4 regions of the Streptomyces sp. Z423-1 genome follow, and region 3 is predicted to be linked to each of the others. Evidence: riboswitches for the same ligand, from Rfam matches in the RefSeq annotation. Region 3 holds a riboswitch; each other region holds the start of a gene.
What was found. Region 3 has a riboswitch for cyclic di-AMP ahead of HJD23_RS15630 (C40 family peptidase). Riboswitches for the same ligand answer to the same signal wherever they lie in the genome.
Positions count from the first base shown of each region.

Region 1: another riboswitch for cyclic di-AMP. It lies ahead of HJD23_RS37895 (C40 family peptidase); the one in region 3 lies ahead of HJD23_RS15630 (C40 family peptidase).
Region 2: another riboswitch for cyclic di-AMP. It lies ahead of HJD23_RS16680 (transglycosylase SLT domain-containing protein); the one in region 3 lies ahead of HJD23_RS15630 (C40 family peptidase).
Region 4: another riboswitch for cyclic di-AMP. It lies ahead of HJD23_RS25235 (transglycosylase family protein); the one in region 3 lies ahead of HJD23_RS15630 (C40 family peptidase).

Region 1 is NZ_CP053109.1:8,307,842-8,312,672, reverse strand. Features, by position in the region: gene HJD23_RS37910 (ABC transporter permease) at 1-595, shown strand, start outside; partial or broken gene HJD23_RS37905 (ATP-dependent Clp protease proteolytic subunit) at 704-907, shown strand; gene HJD23_RS37900 (hypothetical protein) at 921-1,229, shown strand; cyclic di-AMP (ydaO/yuaA leader) riboswitch at 1,578-1,786, shown strand; gene HJD23_RS37895 (C40 family peptidase) at 1,790-2,263, shown strand; gene HJD23_RS37890 (LysE family translocator) at 2,324-2,938, opposite strand; gene HJD23_RS37885 (LysR family transcriptional regulator) at 3,042-3,965, shown strand; gene HJD23_RS37880 (ATP-binding protein) at 4,317-4,775, opposite strand.
Region 2 is NZ_CP053109.1:3,725,546-3,730,376, reverse strand. Features, by position in the region: gene fahA (fumarylacetoacetase) at 1-1,039, opposite strand, end outside; gene HJD23_RS16690 (carboxymuconolactone decarboxylase family protein) at 1,247-1,708, shown strand; gene HJD23_RS16685 (HAD family hydrolase) at 1,774-2,622, shown strand; gene HJD23_RS16680 (transglycosylase SLT domain-containing protein) at 2,616-3,104, opposite strand; cyclic di-AMP (ydaO/yuaA leader) riboswitch at 3,110-3,285, opposite strand; partial or broken gene HJD23_RS16675 (CocE/NonD family hydrolase) at 3,567-4,563, opposite strand; partial or broken gene HJD23_RS16670 (peptide MFS transporter) at 4,573-4,831, opposite strand, start outside.
Region 3 is NZ_CP053109.1:3,494,797-3,499,627, forward strand. Features, by position in the region: gene pcrA (DNA helicase PcrA) at 1-1,860, opposite strand, end outside; cyclic di-AMP (ydaO/yuaA leader) riboswitch at 2,134-2,304, shown strand; gene HJD23_RS15630 (C40 family peptidase) at 2,312-3,496, shown strand; gene HJD23_RS15635 (hypothetical protein) at 3,574-3,927, opposite strand; gene HJD23_RS15640 (C40 family peptidase) at 4,386-4,831, shown strand, end outside.
Region 4 is NZ_CP053109.1:5,623,987-5,628,817, reverse strand. Features, by position in the region: gene HJD23_RS25245 (septum formation initiator family protein) at 1-25, opposite strand, end outside; gene eno (phosphopyruvate hydratase) at 146-1,426, opposite strand; gene HJD23_RS25235 (transglycosylase family protein) at 1,709-2,422, opposite strand; cyclic di-AMP (ydaO/yuaA leader) riboswitch at 2,427-2,606, opposite strand; gene HJD23_RS25230 (transglycosylase family protein) at 2,813-3,982, opposite strand; gene HJD23_RS25225 (cytochrome P450) at 4,215-4,831, opposite strand, start outside.

The DNA.
Region 1 (4,831 bases), 4.8 Mb from region 3:
CCCCGAGAACGACCCGCGGGGCGCCGCCCTCACCGCGAGTGTGCTGCCGCTGGCGCTGGCCGGGATCGCGGCGGGCGCGGCCGTTTCCCTGACCGGGCTGCGCGGCGTCCGGGCGGTGACCGCGCTGGTGGGCGCGGCGGCGCTGGTCGGTGTCACCGCGGCCGCGATCGCGCACAGCTGGCTGGAGGTCCTCACCGGCGACTGGTGGGCGGAGGCCGCCGCCCTCGGCCTGTCCACGCTGGCGGTGAGCAGCGCGGTCGCCGGTCTCGCCGCGCTCATGGGCAGGGCCGGGCTCGGCCTCGGCGCGGGTGTGCTGATGCTGTTCGGCAACCCGTTCTCGGGGGCGGGATCGGCGCCGCAGATGCTGCCCGAGCCGGCCGGGGCGCTCGGCCAGTGGCTGCCGCCGGGTGCGGGGACGACGCTGCTGCGCTCGGTGTCGTACTTCGACGGCGCGGCGGCGCTGGGTCCGGCGCTGACGCTGACGTGGTGGGTCGCGGTGGGGCTGGGGGCGGTGCTGCTGGGCAGCGCGCTGAAGTCCCGTACGGCGAGCAGCGAAGAATCCGCAGCCGACCGGAGGCCCGCGCTGGCCGGCTGACCACATACAGCACGTAGAGGCCGTGCGCCCCGCCGTAGGGGGCGCACGGCCTGTACGTGTTCTACGAGGGGTTGGGCCCGCGATGTTCCGCCGTGTCACGACGACGCGCTGGAGACGATCTGCCTCGGGCAGGCCGGATCGACCGCCGCCGTACTGCTCGCCGCAGGCACCCCCGGGCAAGCGATTCGCCCTGCCCGGCGCCCGGGTGGTGATCCGTCAGCCGGCGCTGCCCGAGCCGATCGAGGGACAGGCCAGTGAGTCGCCGTCCAGGCGGAGGAGTTGGCGCGGGTACGCGCCCGGCTGGAGGAGATGGGGTGAGCCGCGGATGCTGCCACCGGAACTCCCGCCGCTGCCCGCCCTCACCCGGGCCGAGGGCGAGTTGATCGACCGTTACCTGGAAGTGGCGGACCTGCTGGGGCGTATCAACCCGGCGTACGACGGGGACACGTATCGTGGACTGCGTGCCGCCCAGGCGCTGGTGCGCAAGGCGGCCGAACTGCGCGACGCGCTCGCGCTGATGCACCAGCGGGGCGAGACCGAACTCCACGCCCGAACGCTCGCGCGGGCGCTGCGCGTGCTGGACGGTGAACGCCGCACGGCGCGTGTCACCGTTCCGCCGCGCTCCGACAGTTGAGGCACGGTCGACTCAGCCACCGTCCACCCGGACCGCGAGGCGACGCGACAGGACGTCCGGGCCGGGGGTGAAACGAACCAAAAGGGCTACCCCCGTCCGGTGGATCCTCAGGTCCTTTTCCGGGGCCCTTGCGGTTGCGCAACGAGGTCTGCCTCGGGTCGGAATGAGACGTTCCGCTGCTGGTCCGAGGTGGCGTGGCACCCTTGACACCTGTTCGCACATCAGGCTGTCCACCCGAACGGGCGAGTGGTGAGTAACGCCACAAATCCCCGGTTGCGTTGGGATTTTCGGACTTACGTGGGTCAAGATCCCGACTGACGACAAGCCCCCGCCACCGCGGCGGGGCGGTCCGGGCGGACGCCGAGTCCTGCCGCCGCCCGGATGACCGGTCGACAGGAGTGGATCGGCAGGAGTGGAGGACCCGAGCACGACGGGTCGCCGGAACGCTTGTTCAGGTTCCGAGCAGCCCTTGGGGTGAAGCCGTGACAACGCGGCCGGGCAACTTCGCCAGCCCGAATCCGACAGGTCATCCTTCACAGGCGGCTGACGAAGGGTTGCGCATGACCGCGCTCAATCGTGTCCCGTCGCTCATGGCCCGGGCCGGTACGGCCTCGGCCCTCACTCTCGTCGCGGTGGGCGGCTCCGTCGTGGCTCCGGGCTTCGCCTCGGAGGCCGAGGCCGCCACGCCGGCGAGGAAGGCTCTCCAGGTCGCGGCCTCGAAGAAGGGCTCCCCGTACAAGTGGGGCGCCACCGGACCGCGCAGGTTCGACTGCTCCGGGCTGACGCTGTATTCGTACAAGAAGGCGGGCAAGAAGCTGCCTCGTACGGCCGCCCAGCAGTACAACAAGACCCGCCACATCCCGGCCAAGAGCCGGAAGGCCGGCGACCTCGTGTTCTTCCACTCGGGGTCGAACGTGTACCACGTCGGCATCTACGCCGGAAAGGGGAAGATCTGGCACGCCCCGAAGTCCGGGGACGTGGTGCGGCTGCAGAAGATCTGGACGAAGAGCGTCTGGTACGGCCGGGTCAAGTGACTCTCGGGCGGCGGTGGCAGCGCCCCGACGGGCCGCCACCGCCCCGCCCGTGACGCAGGCTCAGCCCGCTTCCAGCAGCAGGGTCGCGCCGAGGACCGTCAGCGCGGCGCCCGTGACGCCCTCCAGGGCGCGGGCGGCGCGCGGCCTGCGCAGCCATCGGCCGAGCCGGTCCACCAGCAGGGCCACCGCCGGGAACCACACCAGGGCGAGGGCCACGACGATGAGCGCCAGCAGCAGGGTGCGGGGCAGCACCGGGGCGCCCGCCGGGACGAACTGCGGCAGCAGACTGAGGAAGGTCACCGGCGCCTTCGGGTTCAGCGCGTTGGTGACGAAGCCCTGGCGCAGCGGGTGCGGCGCGGGCGACGTCGGCGCCTCGCCGGTGGCGGTGCGGGGTCGTCGTACCGACCACAGGGTCCGGATCCCGAGATGGAGCACGTAGGCGCCGCCGGCCAGTTGCAGCGCCCGGAACAGCGCGGGCACGGCGGCCAGGACCGCCGCGACACCGGCCACGGCCAGCGCGGTGTGCAGCAGCAGCCCGCCCGTGATCCCCAGCGCGCACGCGACGCCGGCCCGGCGGGAGATCAGGGCGTTGCGCACGACGACGGTGAAGTCCGCGCCCGGCATGGCGACCATGCCCGCGGCGACTCCGGTGAAGGCGATGAGCTGTGCGTCCATGACGTCAGGCTGCCGGAAAGAAGCCTTCAGCAGGTATTTCGAGTAACCTGGGTAAGCCTTAAGCATTGCTTTCATCTACCTCTGTAAGCCGCCCTGGAGTGACATGTACGACCCGACGCGGCTCGCCGCGCTGGTGGCGGTCGCCGAGGCCGGGTCGATCACCCGGGCCGCCGAGCGGCTCGGCTACACCCCGCCCGCGCTCTCCCAGCAACTGGCGAAGCTGGAGCGGGAGGCGGGCGCCGCGCTGCTCGTACGGCACCACCGAGGGGCGCGGCTGACGGCCGCGGGCGAGTTGCTGGCGGCGCGGGCCCGTACGGTGCTGGACGAGCTGGAGCGGGCGCGTCACGAACTGGCGCGGCTGACCGGGCTCGCCGGTGGCACGCTCCGGGTCGGCACCTTCCAGACCGCGGGGATCCATCTGCTGCCGCCGGTGCTCAGCGCGTTCCGCCGGGCACATCCGGACGTGGAGCTGACCGTCGCGGACTACGAACCGCCGGCCGGGGTCGCGGCGGTGGCCGCGGGCGAGGTGGATCTGGCGCTGACGCACACCTACGAGCCGGCCGATCCGGTGCCGCTGCCCTCGTCGGTCGGTGCCGAGCCGCTGCTCGTCGAGGAGCTGGTGCTGGTGACGGCGCCGGGGCACGCTCTCGGCGGCGGTGGCTCCCGGCTGCCGCTGGCCGAACTCGCCGGGCAGCCACTGATCAGCATGGCGCCGGACCATCCGGCCCGGCAGGGGGTGGAGACGGCGCTGGCCCGCGCCGGGGCGGCGCCCTCGGTGCTGGTCGCCACGCCGGGGTACGCCCTGGTGTGCGCGCTGGTCAGTGCGGGGCTCGGGGTGGCGGTCGTACCGGAGATGGTGGCGCGCACGTCGGCCACGCCGGTCGGGGTGCGGTCGCTGTCGGAGGGCGAGCTGCGCCGGACGATCTCGGTCGTCCACCGCGCCGGTGAGCCGGCCCCCGCGGCGGACGCCTTCCGCGCACTGCTACGCGGCGCGTTCGGCCGAGCTCAGCAACCTGCACGGCCCTGAGGCGTCCGCGACTCCCAGGGCGCGGGCCTGAGGCCCCCGCCTCCGCCGCGCCACCCCCGACCCTGCACGCCGGACCACCCAGAGCACGGGCCCGAACTCTCCGCCCCAACCGCCCCGCTCCTGACCCGGCAGGCCGGACCGACCGCCCGGGGCGCGGGCTTGAGGTCTCCGCCTCTTCCGCGGCGCGGGCCTGAGCCCTCCGCCTCCACCGCGCCACACCCGACCCAACAGACCAGACCACCCAGAGCACGGGGCCGAGCCCCCCGCCCGGCGACTCCAGTCGCGCAGCGCGCTGCGTGGCCCGCCCGGGTAGGGCTCCCCTCGCAACGCGCCCCGCACCCGCCCCGAAAGCTACGGCTCCTGTTTGCCCGCCGTCGGTACTGGGCCCGCCCGCACCGTCCACGGCAGTTCGATGGAGACCGTCTTGCCGCCCTCGCGGGTCGGGCGGACTCTCATGCGGCCGCCGCACTCGGCGGTCAGCCAGCGGATGATGACCAGGCCGCGGCCGTTGTCCTGCTGGACGGCGGCCGGGAGCCGCTTCGGCAGGCGCGGGTGACTGTCGGTCACCCCGATGCGGAGCTGCTCGTCGCGGTCGAGCTCCATGGCGACCGTGAAGGTGGGTGACTGGCCGGACGTGTGCAGAACGGCGTTGGTGGCGAGTTCGGAGACGATGAGCCGGATCGTGTCGGCCACCTCCGTCTCCGGCGGCAGGCCCCATTCCGCCAGCGTGCTGACCACGTAGGTGCGGGCGGCGGAGACCGAGGCGGGATCGCTCGGCAGAGTGACGGATGCTTCCAGGTGGTCTGCCATGGCGACGTCGTCCCTTTCCCACGGGACCGCAGTCCGACACGGAGCGGATGGTTCGA
Region 2 (4,831 bases), 230 kb from region 3:
GTTCGCGCTCGCCGGGACCGCTGACCGTGCCCGACCCGTACAGGTCGCCGGTGCGCAGGGAGGCGCCGTTGACGGTCATGTGGGCGAGCTGCTGGGCGGCCGTCCAGTACATGGTGGAGAAGGGCGGCTCCGAGATGACGTGGCCGTTGAGGGCGACGGAGATCCGGAGGTCGTAGCCGCCGGGTTCCTCGTCGGTGTCGTCCAGGTACGGCAGCAAGGGGTGCGTCCGCTCCGGCGGCGCCACCCGTGCCTCGTCCAGCGCGTCCAGCGGGGTGATCCACGCCGACACCGAGGTGGCGAAGGACTTGCCGAGGAACGGGCCGAGAGGGACGTACTCCCAGGCCTGGATGTCGCGGGCGGACCAGTCGTTGAGGAGACACAGGCCGAAGACGTGGTCGCGGAAGCCGGACAGCGGGACGGGCGTGCCCATCGCCGACGGGACGCCGACCACGAAGCCGACCTCGGCCTCGATGTCCAGGCGGACGGACGGGCCGAAGACCGGCGCGGCGTCGGTCGGGGCCTTGCGCTGGCCGCAGGGGCGGGCGACGTCCGTGCCGGAGACGACGACCGTGCCCGAGCGGCCGTGGTAACCGATCGGCAGATGCTTCCAGTTGGGGGTGAGGGAGTCGGCCGCGTCGGGGCGGAAGATCCGGCCGACGTTCCGGGCGTGGTTCTCGGACGCGTAGAAGTCGACGTAGTCCGCGACCTCGAAGGGCAGGTGCAGGGTCACCGAGGAGAGGGGGTGCAGCAGGGGCGCGAGGGTCTCGCGGTGGGAGGGCACGGTGACCCAGGCGGTCAGTGCCCGCCGGACGTCCGACCAGGCGGTGCGGCCCGCGGCGAGCAGCGGGTTCAGGGTCGGGCGGGCCAGCAGTTCGGCGTACGGGGAACCGAGCGCCAGCGCCGCCGCGCCGGCGTCGAGGACGTGGTCGCCGAGGCGGACTCCCACCGTCCGGTCGGCGGAGCCGGCGGGCGAGAACACGCCGTACGGAAGGTTGTGCGGGCCGAAGGGGTCGCCCTCGGGGACATCGAAGGGGGGCATGGGGTGCTGCCTCACTTTCGTACGCGGTCCATGCGGTCGCGGATCACGTTACGGCTGGGGCCTCTGTCTTGGGAGTGTCTGCAGCGCGACAAATGGATCTTGATGTTCTGAATTTCGTCCCTCAGGTCCGTCACAACGACCGCCCCCGATCCGTCAGTGCAGTGAAAGCAAGCATCGCACCGGCCACTGACAACAGGAGGCAGCACCATGCAGGCACGGATGACGAACCCGGCGTACGTCCTCCCGAACGCGATGAAGGGCATCGGCACCCTCACCCAGGCCATCGGGGAGGGCGGGCTGTCCCAGGAGTTCGCGGAGCTCGTGGCGCTGCGGGTCAGCCAGATCAACGGATGCGGCGCGTGCGTGTACGGGCATGTGCACAATCTGCGCAAGGCGGGCGTGAGCGAGGAGCGCATCACATCGGTCGTCACCTGGCGGCACGCGCCCTACTACAGCGACGCCGAGCGCGCCGCGCTGACGCTCGCGGAGAAGATGACGCGGCTCGCCGACCTGTCCGAGGAGTCGGTTCCGGACGTGTTGTGGGACGAGGTCGCCGACCACTTCGACGAGAAGGAACTGTCGGCGCTGATCCTGACCATCTCGCTGACGAACCTGTTCAACCGCATCAACACCACGATCAAGGAGCCTGCGGGCACCACGTGGGGGTGAAAAGCAGACAGGCGGACGATAGTTGGGGATGAACGGTGTGGGTGCGTTGTCCGTATTCTCTGATCATGGCCGCACCCACCGCATATGCCGCGCGCACCGAGTACGCGCGTACCGACTACGCCCTCATCGCCACTGACCTGGACGGAACGCTGCTGCGCGGCGACGACACGGTCTCCGACCGTTCGCTCGCCGCGCTCGCGCGGGTCTCGGCGGCCGGTGCCCGGCATCTGGTGGTGACCGGACGGCCGGCGCCGAGGGTGCGACCGCTGCTGGAGTTCCTGGGCGGCGGGGGGCTCGCGGTGTGCGGGCAGGGCGCGCAGTTGTACGACGCCGGCGCGGACCGTCTGCTGTGGTCCGTCACGTTGGACCGGGAACTCGCCGAGACCGCCCTCGGCAAGATCGAGGCCGAGGTCGGCCAGGTGTACGCGGCCGTCGACCAGGACGGCGTGGACGGGCTCACGCTCATCGAGCCCGGCTATCTGATGCCGCACCCCACGCTGCCCGCGGTGCGGGTCGACCGTCGCGAGGACCTGTGGTGCGCGCCGATCAGCAAGGTGCTGCTGCGCCATCCGGCCCTGACCGACGACGAGTTGGCGGCGGTGGCCCGCACGGTGGTCGGCTCGCTCGCGACCGTCACCATGTCGGGGCCGGGGACGGTCGAGCTCCAGCCGTGCGGCATCACCAAGGCGACGGGGCTGGCGCTGGCGGCCCGCTATCTGGGCCTGAGTCCGCAGCAGACCATCGCCTTCGGGGACATGCCCAACGACATCCCCATGTTCGACTGGGCGGCGTACGGCGTCGCCATGGCCAACGCCCACCCCGAACTCAAGGCGGTGGCCGACGAGATCACCCTGTCGAACGAGGACGACGGCATCGCCGTCGTCCTCGAACGGCTGCTCGCCCGGGCTCAGTAGGGGCCGAAGACGTTGTCGATGGAGCCGTAGCGGGCGGCCGCGTAGTTGCAGGCGGCGGTGATGTTGGCGACCGGGTCGTACGGGTCGAAGGCGGTGCCGGGCACGTGGTAGGCGGCGAAGGTCGGGTCGATGACCTGGAGCAGGCCCTTCGACGGGGTGCCCTTGGCGGCGTTGGAGTCCCAGTTGTTGATGGCGTACGGGTTGCCGGACGACTCACGCATGATGTTGCGGTAGATGCCGTTGTACGAGCCCGGAATCCCGTGCTGCGCCATGATGTCGAGCGACTCGCGGATCCAGCCGTCGAGGTTGTTCGGGTACGTCGTGGCCGTGGCGGCGGTGGTGACGGCCGTGGGCGTGGCGGCGGAGGCGCTGGTGGCCCCCATCAGCGGGAGGGCGAGCACGGCCACGCCGGTACCGGCGACGGCGAGCTTGCGGGCGATGCGGGCAGAGCGGGAGCGGCGGTACTGACCGTTTGCAGTCATGGGGGATGTCCTCTCCGGCGCCTGCGAGGTGAGCTGTCGGGTTCGGGCGGGGAGGTGCCCGGCCGCGCCCTTGCGAGTGCGACTTCACCCCAAGCCGTTCCGTGTGTCGTTGCGTACGACATCCGGCCCGGCGACTTACCTGGGTCCCCCGCTCCTGCCGTGCGGTGAGTGAGTCCGTCATGGGTGGCGCGGGCGGCGGCAGGATTCGGCGTTCCGCCCGACTGGCCGGGAACGTATGCGAGAGCACATGTCCGAAACAAGTAGCGGATTCATATATTGCGCGATTTGATCTTCGAACTGCGTGTTTGCCATGCTTGATCCTTTGCGGTCGGCAAGGGGCAACTCGGCGGCGCGTAAAGGCGGATCGCGGGATCTCTGTGAGGGGATCGTGAAGGCGTACGCGTGAGCCAACTCACGCGCAAGTAGAAGAACGGCAATTCGGGCAATGCGCCCAAGTGCTGCTCAACCGGCGGTCCGTGGGATGCGCTTCTCCCAGGTCCGATGGAAGGTCACCTCTTCATCGGCGGTGCAAATTGCCTCATTTGCGGACAAGGAGTCCTCTGTGGACGGACAGTGGATCGTCCTCGCCGATGGGGCGAGGGGCCGGATAGGCGACGCCGTGCGGCTCGGACTGCTCCGGTTCCTCGAAGGCGAGGGGCGAGACCTCGAAGGTGACGTCCTCGGTGGTGCCCGGGGCCCACGGCACGATCCGGTCGCGCCCCTCACGCGCGGAGAGGTTCATCACACCCGCGTCACCAGGGTCGAGGATCCGTCCGGCGCCACATCGCACACGCGCGTGATGACCTGGCCGCGGGGCACCTGTGACGTCAGCCGCAGCCGCGCCCGCGGCCGGCGCAGGGTCTCCTGGAGGAAGCCGATCGCCGGGCCGGGCGGCAGGCCGCGGTCGGGGTACTGGTGGGACCAGGGGCCGATCTGGCCGCGGACGCGGTCGGGCGGGAGGTGTTCGACCAGGCGGAGCACCGTGTCGCGGTACGGGTCGTGCCAGCCGCCCACCGCGAGGACGGCCGCCCGGATCGCGCCGTAGTCCTCGCAGACGCTGCCGTGCCGGCAGTGGTCGTCGCGCTTCTGGTGGTCGAGCCAGGTGTGCAGAAAGGGTTCGACCTCGTCGAGGCGCCGCAGCTGCATGTCCCGCCAGGCGTCGCCGACATACCGCGGATCGGGCGGGCGGCAGACGAACGCCAGCATGGTCGCCGCCCACGCGTGCATGTCCACGGCGAGGACGGAACCTCCCATGTACTGCACGTCGTTGTCGTAGCGATCGTCCGTGGAGCAGACCGTGACGATCGCATTGAGCGGCTCGGGCGGCTCGGGCGCAAGGGCCGCGATCTGGAGGGAGTTGAAGCCGCGGCCAGCCAGTTCACCACCCGGCGTACCAGAGGTGGCGCTGGTGGTCGCGGGGCGCGGTCCAGTCGGTCAGGCGGTACGGGAGGTACTCCAGAGGATGGCTTCAGTGGACCGGGTGCATCGTGCGGCGCAGCCAGGGCGCGGCGGCCGGCACCACCAGGCCGGCGAAGGCGGCGGGGGCGAGCTTGGTGGTGGCCGACATGCCGGAGGTCGGCGGGGCTATGAGGAGGAAGGACAGGCCGCCGGGGACGACACCAAGGGCGATCTTGTGGGAGGCGTGCGGCCGGCTGTGGCCCATCCGCACCCACAGGGCGGCCACCAGCGGCGCGAGGGCGACTTCGAAGGCGCCCAGGGCGGAGGCT
Region 3 (4,831 bases):
CTGCTCCAGGAAGTCGGCCAGCGTGCCCGCCTCGCCCTCGCCGCGCTCCTGCTCGAACTCCAGGGCGACAGCGGCGAGTTCCTGGAGGTTCTCGATCCGGGTCTCGTCCTGCGGGTCGGTGGAGGCCTGCAACTCGGCGAGGTAGCCGGTGCGTTCGAGCACGGCCTCCAGGATCGTCGCCGGGCCGGCGCCGGAGTCGACGATCGTACGGAGGTCCTCCATCAGCGTGTTGAACCGCTTCACCGCGTTCGTCGACCGCGCGGCCATGCCGTAGGCCTCGTCGACCCGCTTGAGCGCCTGCGGGAAGCTGATCTTCTCGCGCTGGGAGAGGGCGTCGATCATCGCCTCGGCGCGGTCGCCGATGCCTCGCTTGGGCACGTTGAGGATCCGGCGCAGCGGGACCGAGTCCTCCGGGTTGGCCAGCACCCGCAGGTAGGCCAGGACGTCCCGGACCTCCTTGCGCTCGTAGAAGCGGACACCGCCGACGACCTTGTAGGGCAGTCCGACGCGGATGAAGATCTCCTCGAAGACACGGGACTGGGCGTTCGTCCGGTAGAAGACGGCGACGTCGCCGGCCTTCGCCTCGCCCGCGTCCGTGAGGCGGTCTATCTCGTCGGCGACGAACTGCGCCTCGTCGTGCTCGGTGTCGGCGACATAGCCGGTGATGCGCGCGCCCGCGCCCGCGTTGGTCCACAGGTTCTTGGGGCGGCGGGACTCGTTGCGCTCGATGACCGCGTTGGCTGCGGAGAGGATCGTCTGCGTGGAGCGGTAGTTCTGCTCCAGCAGGATCGTCGTCGCGTCCGGGTAGTCCTCCTCGAACTGGAGGATGTTGCGGATGGTCGCGCCGCGGAAGGCGTAGATCGACTGGTCGGCGTCACCCACCACGCACAGCTCGGCGGGCGCCAGGTCGTCCTCGCCGGGCGGTACGTCGATGTCCTCGGCGGCACGCTCGCCGGTGCCGACGAGCTCGCGGACGAGGGCGTACTGGGCGTGGTTGGTGTCCTGGTACTCGTCGACCAGGACGTGCCGGAAGCGGCGGCGGTAGTGCTCGGCGACGTCCGGGAAGGCGCGGAGCAGGTTGACCGTCGTCATGATCAGGTCGTCGAAGTCGAGGGCATTCGCCTCACGCAGGCGTGACTGGTACAGCGCGTACGCCTGGGCGAGGGTCTTCTCGAAGCCGTCTGCGGCCTGGGCGGCGAAGTCCTCCTCGTCGATCAGCTCGTTCTTGAGGTTGCTGATCTTGGCGCTGAAGGACTTGGGCGGGAAGCGCTTGGGGTCGAGGTCCAGGTCGCGGCAGACCAGGGCCATCAGGCGCTTGCTGTCGGCGGCATCATAGATCGAGAAGGACGAGGTGAAGCCGAGCTTCTTGGACTCCCGGCGCAGGATGCGCACACAGGCGCTGTGGAAGGTCATCACCCACATCGCGTGGGCGCGCGGGCCGACGAGCTGCTCGACGCGCTCCTTCATCTCGCCCGCCGCCTTGTTGGTGAAGGTGATGGCGAGGATCTGGCCCGGGTGCACCCCGCGCTCGGCGAGGAGGTAGGCGATGCGGTGGGTGAGGACGCGCGTCTTGCCGGAGCCGGCACCGGCCACGATGAGCAGGGGCGAGCCGGAGTGGACGACGGCGGCACGCTGGTTGTCGTTCAGCCCCTCCAGGAGCGCGGCGGAGTCCATGGCCGGGCGCGGGGCGCCGTCGCGGTAGTAGGCGTCCCGGTCCGGGGGCACGTCGAACTTCCCGCCGAACAGATCGTCCGGAATCGACTCCGGAGTGTGATCGTCCTCGGGCGGCGGCGGAGGCTCCTCGTGGGCCCGTGGGGCCTGGAGGTCCGCCAGGAAGCTGTCGTCAAAGAGGCTGCTCATCGCTCTCCGAGTCTAGGGCTCCCCACTGACAACCCGCGGCCGCCCCGGAAATCCCGGCCGGGAAAGCCGACGATCTTGCCCACCCCATTAACGCCCGGCCCCCACCGGCCAGGCGCTCACCGTCCGAACACGATCTCACGCGGGCCGTAATGGCTGACTAAAGGTCACGAAAATGTATCGGGCATATCACCCACCAACCTTCACACGGGCCACACGAGTTGGCTACCGTGCCGGTCAGGCCGCACGACCCCCACCGGCGAACGTCGCCGGGCCGCGCGGCCTCCGCCGAGTCCGGTGCGCCTGAGGCAGCCGGAGCCGGGGACCCAACCGAACTTGGGGTGAATCGGTCAAACTCCCTTACCGGGAGCGGACCGTAGGGCAACCCTTCCGAACCACCCGCCCGAACCCGACAGCTAACCCGGTAGGCGGCACATGGAAGGAGTCGCCTCCTTTGGCGTCGCACCGCAAGTCGCGCCCCACGGGCGCGCGCGTAGCAGGCATACGGACCCCCGCCCTCGCCACCGCTGCCCTGACCTCCGTGGCTCTGCTCTCCCAGACCGCCAACGCCGCACCCTCGGCCGACGACAATCCGAGTCTCGAAGAGGTCGAGAAAAAGGTCGACGACCTCTACCGCCAGGCGGAGTCGGCGACCGAGAAGTACAACGCGGCCAAGGAGAAGACCGCGAAGCAGCGCAAGCGCGTCGACGCCCTCCTGGACGACGTCGCCCAGCGCACGCAGAAGCTCAACGAGGCGCGTGAGGAGCTGGGGACGTACGCCGCCGCCCAGTACCGCACCGGCGCGTCCGTCCCCGACACCGCCACCTTCCTGCTCGCCGACTCCCCGCAGGACTACTTCGACCAGACCCAGCTGATGGGTCGGCTGACCAGCCGTCAGAAGGACGCGGTCCACGAGTACTTCACCGAGCAGTCGGCGACGATGCAGAAGCGCCAGGAGGCCACCGAGAGCCTGGCACGGCTCACCGAGTCGCAGAGCGACTTGCAGACGGCCAAGGCCACCGTCCAGAAGAAGCTCGCCGACGCGCGCGAACTGCTGTCGAAGCTGACCGCCGAGGAGAAGGCCCGCCTCGCGGCGATCGAGAAGCAGAAGCAGGAGGAGGCCGAGCGCAAGGCCGCCGAGCTCGCCCGCCAGCAGGCGGAGGAACAGCGACGCCAGGAGGCGGCGCAGCAGCAGGAGCAGGAGTCGGCCGGCGGCGGTGCCTCAGCCGGCACGGGCAACGAGTCCGGCTCCGGCACCTCCGTGTCGGACTCCGCGTACGCCACCAAGGCCGAGAAGGCGCTCGCCTTCGCCCGCGCGCAGATCGGCAAGCCGTACGTCTGGGGCGCCACCGGCCCCGACTCCTACGACTGCTCCGGCCTCACCCAGGCCGCGTGGAAGGCGGCCGGCGTCAGCCTGCCCCGCACCACCTACGACCAGGTCGACGCCGGCACGACGGTCTCCATCGCCGCCGCCCAGCCGGGTGACCTGATCTTCTTCTACGACGACGTCACGCACGTCGGCCTCTACATCGGCAACGGCATGATGATCCACGCCCCGAAGCCGGGCACGTACGTCCGCGAGGAGTCGGTCTACTACGACGGCGAGTCCTCCATCCACAGCGTCGTCCGCCCGGCCTGACAACCGGCGCCGAAAGGCGGCTGAGGGGCACGCGCGCGTACGGCGGTTTCCGTGGTACGCGCGCGTGCGGCAGGACGTCAGGTCCAGAGCACGGCGATGAAGATGTTCGCCGTGGTCAGCAGGCCCACCAGCCCGAACATGCCCTTGTCCACCTTCTCCTCGTCCCGCTTCACATAGACGAGGCCGAGGATCACGATCAGCAGGGCCAGCTTCACGCCGATCTTGATGTTGTTGACGGGCTGGTCGTCGGCCTGGTTGAGGCCGACCAGGATCACGCCGGTGACCAGCATGGTCAGCGCGCCGTGCAGCATCGCCGGGACGAATCGTGCGGTGCCCTGGCCCATCGCCTTCATCTGGGTGAGGAAACCACCGAGCAGCGAGGCGATGCCGATGATGTGCAGGCCGACGAAGAGGTGGATGAGTACGTCCATGGGGCCGGAGCCTAATCAGGGGGTTCCGGGCCACCCGACACCGGGCCGCCCGTGGAGCACACGGTGACTGCATATATGCGCGCCATAGCACCCCGACCCTCGCACCCGCCCCCGGAATCGCCGCATCGGTCATCGCGCTGCGTGAAGACGACGACCCAGAAACGGGATCACGATCACATATGGTCACCCACCGATCCCCTGTCGTCACTTCCGCACAAGGCGTCACCGCGCCGACACACCCGGGTCTAGCGTCCTCCACCAGGTGACCGGCTCCCCACCGCCGCCCATGGCCAGGGGCGGCAGCCGGGCACCACCGCCGAGAAGGTCCGGCGGCGCCCCGCATCCCCTGTCCGGGGCGCCGCCGGACGCGTAAGCCGCCGCCCGGCGGTCGTACGTCCACCCGGTGGCCGTACGCACACGGCGGTCGCCCGAGTCGCAGGAAAGGACGTGCAGTCCACGTGGCAGCGCACCGCAAGCCCCGACAACGCTCGGCCCACGGCACCAAGGCCCGTACCGCGGCGACGATCGCCCTCGCGGGCGCGGCGACCGCCACGGGCCTCGACGGGACCGGCCACGCCGAGCCCCAGCTGACGCCGGGGCAGGTCAAGGCCAAGGTGGACAAGCTGTACCAGGAGGCGGAGGTCGCCACCCAGAAGTACAACGGCGCCAAGGAGCAGGCCGACGCGGCGCAGAAACGGCTGAGCACCCTGCAGGACGAGGCGGCCCGCAAGGAGGACCGGCTCAACTCCGCCCGCGACGCGCTCGGTTCGTACGCCGCCGCCCAGTACCGGGACGGCGGCCTCGACCCCGCCCTGCAACTCGCCCTCTCCGACGACCCCGACCAGTACCTCGACGGCGCCGCCTTCGCCGAACGCGCGAGTGACCGGCAGGCGGCCGCCGTCGC
Region 4 (4,831 bases), 2.1 Mb from region 3:
AACGGTCCCGGTCTCTCACGGCCATCTGGCTTCCGCCTCCCGTCCACGCGCGTACGTCCCCGCACACGGTACGGGACCGGGTACGGGGACGTACGTACGACGCTGCCTACTGGTGTCAGCCAGGGTGTCGGCCGGGTGTCAGCTGTCAGCCCTTGAAGCGGGGGAACGCGCTGCGGCCGGCGTACACCGCGGCGTCGTCGAGGATCTCCTCGATGCGCAGCAGCTGGTTGTACTTGGCGACGCGCTCGGAGCGGGCCGGGGCGCCGGTCTTGATCTGGCCGCAGTTGGTGGCGACGGCGAGGTCGGCGATCGTGACGTCCTCGGTCTCGCCGGAGCGGTGGGACATCATGCACTTGAAGCCGTTGCGCTGGGCCAGCTCGACGGCGTCCAGCGTCTCGGTCAGCGAGCCGATCTGGTTGACCTTGACCAGCAGGGCGTTGGCCGCGCCCTCCTCGATGCCGCGGGCGAGGCGCTCGGGGTTGGTGACGAACAGGTCGTCGCCGACGAGCTGGACCTTGTCACCGAGCTTGGCGGTGATGGTCTTCCAGCCCTCCCAGTCGTCCTCGAACAGCGGGTCCTCGATGGAGACCAGCGGGTACGCCTCGACCAGCTCGGCGTAGTACTCGGTCATCTCGGTGGCCGAGCGCTCCTTGCCCTCGAAGACGTAGACGCCGTCCTTGTAGAACTCGGACGCGGCCACGTCGAGCGCGAGGGCGATCTGCTCGCCGGGGGTGTAGCCGGCCTCCTTGATGGCCTCGAGGATGAGGTCGAGGGCGGCGCGGTTGGAGTCCAGGTTCGGGGCGAAGCCGCCCTCGTCGCCGAGGCCGGTGGCCAGGCCCTTGCTCTTCAGGACCTTCTTCAGGGTGTGGTAGACCTCGGCGCCCCAGCGCAGGGCCTCGGAGAAGGACTCCGCGCCGATCGGGGCGATCATGAACTCCTGGATGTCCACGTTGGAGTCGGCGTGCGAGCCGCCGTTCAGGATGTTCATCATCGGCACCGGCAGCAGGTGCGCGTTGGGGCCGCCCAGGTAGCGGAAGAGGGGGAGGTCGCTGGCCTCGGAGGCGGCGTGCGCGACGGCGAGCGAGACGCCGAGGATGGCGTTGGCGCCGAGGGAGCCCTTGTTGTCGGTGGCGTCCAGGTCGAACATCGCCTGGTCGATCAGGCGCTGCTCGGTGGCGTCGTAGCCGACCAGCTCCGGCCCGATCTGCTCGATGACGGCCAGGACGGCCTTCTCGACGCCCTTGCCGAGGTAACGGTTGGGGTCGCCGTCGCGGAGTTCGATGGCCTCGAAGGCGCCCGTGGAGGCGCCGGACGGGACGGCGGCACGACCCGTGCTGCCGTCGTCGAGGCCGACCTCGACCTCGACCGTGGGGTTGCCTCGGGAGTCCAGGATTTCCCGGGCTACGACGACGTCGATGGACGGCACGAGCATCTCCTTCGTGGATGTGACGCGGTTGAGCAGGACCGCAGCGGCTCTGCGAGACGAGCCTAACCGGCTCCGTGCGATCGGCCAGCCGGTCGCCCACCCCGTGGACGGAACCGAGAGTAAATTGTTTCCGAACGGAACAAAGACGCCGGTGCGTAACGGTGACACAAAAAGCCCCGCCCCGGTGCGTACGGGGGAACACGCACCGGGGCGGGAAGCCCGTGGGGAACGGGGGAGGAACCCTCACGGGGGTCAGCCCCTCGGACCGTAGCTGGACCCGTGTTACTTCAGGTGCAGCTGCTGGCCCGGGTAGATGAGGTCGGCGTCCTCGACGATGTCCTTGTTCAGCTCGAACAGCTTCTCCCAGCCGCCCTTGACGTCGTGCTCGGCGGCGATGGTGCTGAGCGAGTCGCCCTCGACGACCTTGTACTCGCCGTCGCCCTTCTTGACCTTGCCGCCGGTCGGGGTGGTGACCGTCTCCTTCGCGGCCGGACGCTCCTGCGAGCGGGAGGCCGACTGCTGCTCGGTCGCACGCGTGCTGGTCTCGGTGCTCTGCTGGGTGCTCTCCTGCTTGGTGCTCTGCGAGGAGCCGCTGCCGGCGGAGCCGCCGCCGGTGTAGGTGGCGTTCGACAGGCCCTTGCCGCAGTGCGGCCAGGCGCCCTTGCCCTGACCCGCGAGCACCTTCTCGGCGATCTGTATCTGCTGCGCCTTGGTGGCCCGGTCGGCCGTGGCGGCGTACTGCGTACCGCCGTACGCGGCCCAGGTCGAGGCGGAGAACTGCAGGCCGCCGTAGTAGCCGTTGCCGGTGTTGATGGACCAGTTGCCGCCGGACTCGCACTGGGCGACCGCGTCCCACTCGGAGGCGGTGGCGGCGGAGGCGTTGCCGGCCGCCATCAGCGGGGCGGCGACGGCGGCGGCGCCGGTGACGCCGACGGCGGCGATGGCGCGAGCGGTCTTGGACGGACGACGGTGCTTGCCCTTGCCGGAAAACAGCATGGTTGGATCCCCTCACCGACGCCTGCGAGGTGAGCTGTCGGGTTCGGGCCGGTTGAGTTGCCCGGCCACACCTCCGTCGGAGGCGTGGCTTCACCCCAAGCCGGTTCCGGCGCTGAGTCGCCTCAACTGCCGGGCCCGGCACTTACCTTGGGTCCCCCGCTCCTGCCTACGGCGCTTGACGCGACGACTGTTCCCGGGCAGCCGCTGGCAGGATTCGGCGTTGCGGCAACCGGGGCTCGTGTTGGCGAGCGGTCATGACCGTAGACACGCGATCGGCGGAATTTCAAAGACGATCAGGGCTTCTGAGACTCATCCCACACTTTCGCCAAACCGGACATTCGGCTCGAAGTGTGACGTGAACTCCCGCTGTTCGTGGGCCGTTTCCCGCACCTACTCGCCGGCCGACTCGACGCCGACATCCAGCGTCTGACCGGGGAGGATGAGGTCCGGGTCGGCGCCGAGGGAGTCCTTGTTCTCGGCGTAGAGGGTGGACCATCCGCCCTGCACACCAAGGGAGTCGGCGATCCCCGAGAGGCTGTCGCCCTCCCGGACGGTGTATGAACCGTCGCCTGCCGCACGGGTGGTGGCACCACTGCGCGAGGCGTGCCGCCCGGAGGATTCGACGGTACGACCGCCCGCCGCATCCTCGTTCGCGCTGCCCCCGCGGTGCTTGCCGATGCCGAGGAGAGCGCCCGTGTCGGTGAGGTTCGAGGTGCTTGGCGTGCTCGATGACACGTCAGGAGACGAGGAGAATGGGAGGGATTCGCCCGATTCGGGGGATTGGCTGAACCCGGGGAATGTGGGGGATGCGGGGGATGCGGGGGATCCGCTGGACTCGGACCCGGAGGAGGGGGTGGAGGCGCCGGAAGGGGTGGAGGGGGTGGAGGAGGTGGAGCCGGAGGACGGGGTGGATTCGGCCGATTCGGCCGATTCAGCGGATTCGGTGGGATTGATCGAATTCGTGGGTGCATCAGATCCGTTGGGCCCATTGGAACTGTTGGAGCCATTGGACCCGTTGGCCCCACTTGAGCCGTCGGGACTGCCGGTGCCACCGGAGTAGGAGCCACCGGGCGAGTTGGACAATCCAAGCGAGTTGGACAGAATGCCTGAAACGTCGGATCTCGTATCCAACGGAGTGCTCGACGCGTCACCGGCCACACCCGTGTCGACCCGGGCCGACGCGGAGTCCGTGTCGAGCCCCACGAGCGGACCGCAGGTCGCCCACGCGCCGACACCCTGGTCCGCGAGGACCTTCTCGGCGACGGCGATCTGCTGCGAACGGCTGGCCCGGTCCGCGCTCGCGGCGTAGGTGAGGCCGCCGTACTTCTCCCAGTCCGCCTGGGAGAGTTGGAGCCCGCCGTAGTACCCGTTACCCGTGTCGGCACTCCAGGAGCCACCGGTCTCGCACTCCGCGACCCGGTCCCAGGTCGTCCCGCTGGCCGCGCTCGCGCCGGTGGCGCCGAGGAGGGGAATGGCGATGGCTGAGCCGGTCACACCGGCGGCGACGACGAGAGCGGGTGCCTGGCGGGGGCGACGGTGACGACCGTTCCCGGAGAGCATGCGGGGGCCTTTCGCGAGACAGCAAGGACCTGCGGGGCGCCGATGGTGGGGTGCCGCGCTGATGGGTGAACGTATCGGCAGACGATCACTTGTCACAAGTTAATGCCGCGCAGATCACGTGAAGATCACAGAATTGAACGCGTGTCATGTTTGCGCTGGTGACTTGCGCTTGCGTCCCGCCGCTTGTGCCCCCCGGCGTGCCCCGCTTGTGCCCCGCGTGTGTGCCGGTCGGCTACGGCACGGGGGTGAACTCCACCGGCAACGTCCGCAGCCCCCGCATGATGAGCCCGCCGCGCCACCGCAGTTCGCCCGGATCCACCGCGAGTCGCAGGTCCGGCAGGCGGGTGAGGAGGGTGGCGAGCGCGGTCTGGCCCTCCAGGCGGGCGAGGGGCGCGCCGAGGCAGTAGTGGATGCCATGGCCGTAGCCGAGGTGCTGGTTGTCACGGCGGGCGAGGTCGAGGGTGTCCGGGTCCGCGAACCGCTCCGGATCCCGGTCGGCGGCGGCGAGTACGACGAGGACGGGATCGCCGGGTGCGATGTCCTGGCCGCCGATGGTGAGCGGCTGCGTGGCGAACCGCCAGGTGGCGAGCTCTACGGGGCCGTCGTAGCGGAGGAGTTCCTCGACGCCGGTTGCGAGCAGGGCGCGTTCGCCCCGGGCGAGGGACTGCTGGAGGCGGGTGCGTTGCCCGGGGTGGGTGAGGAGGGCATAGGTGCCGTTGCCGATGAGATTCACGGTGGTCTCGAAACCGGCGAACAGCAGGATGAAGGCCATGGCCGCCGCCTCGTTCTCGGTGAGGTGCTCGCCGTGGTCCGAGGCGCGGATGAGGCCGGAGATGAGGTCCTCGCCCG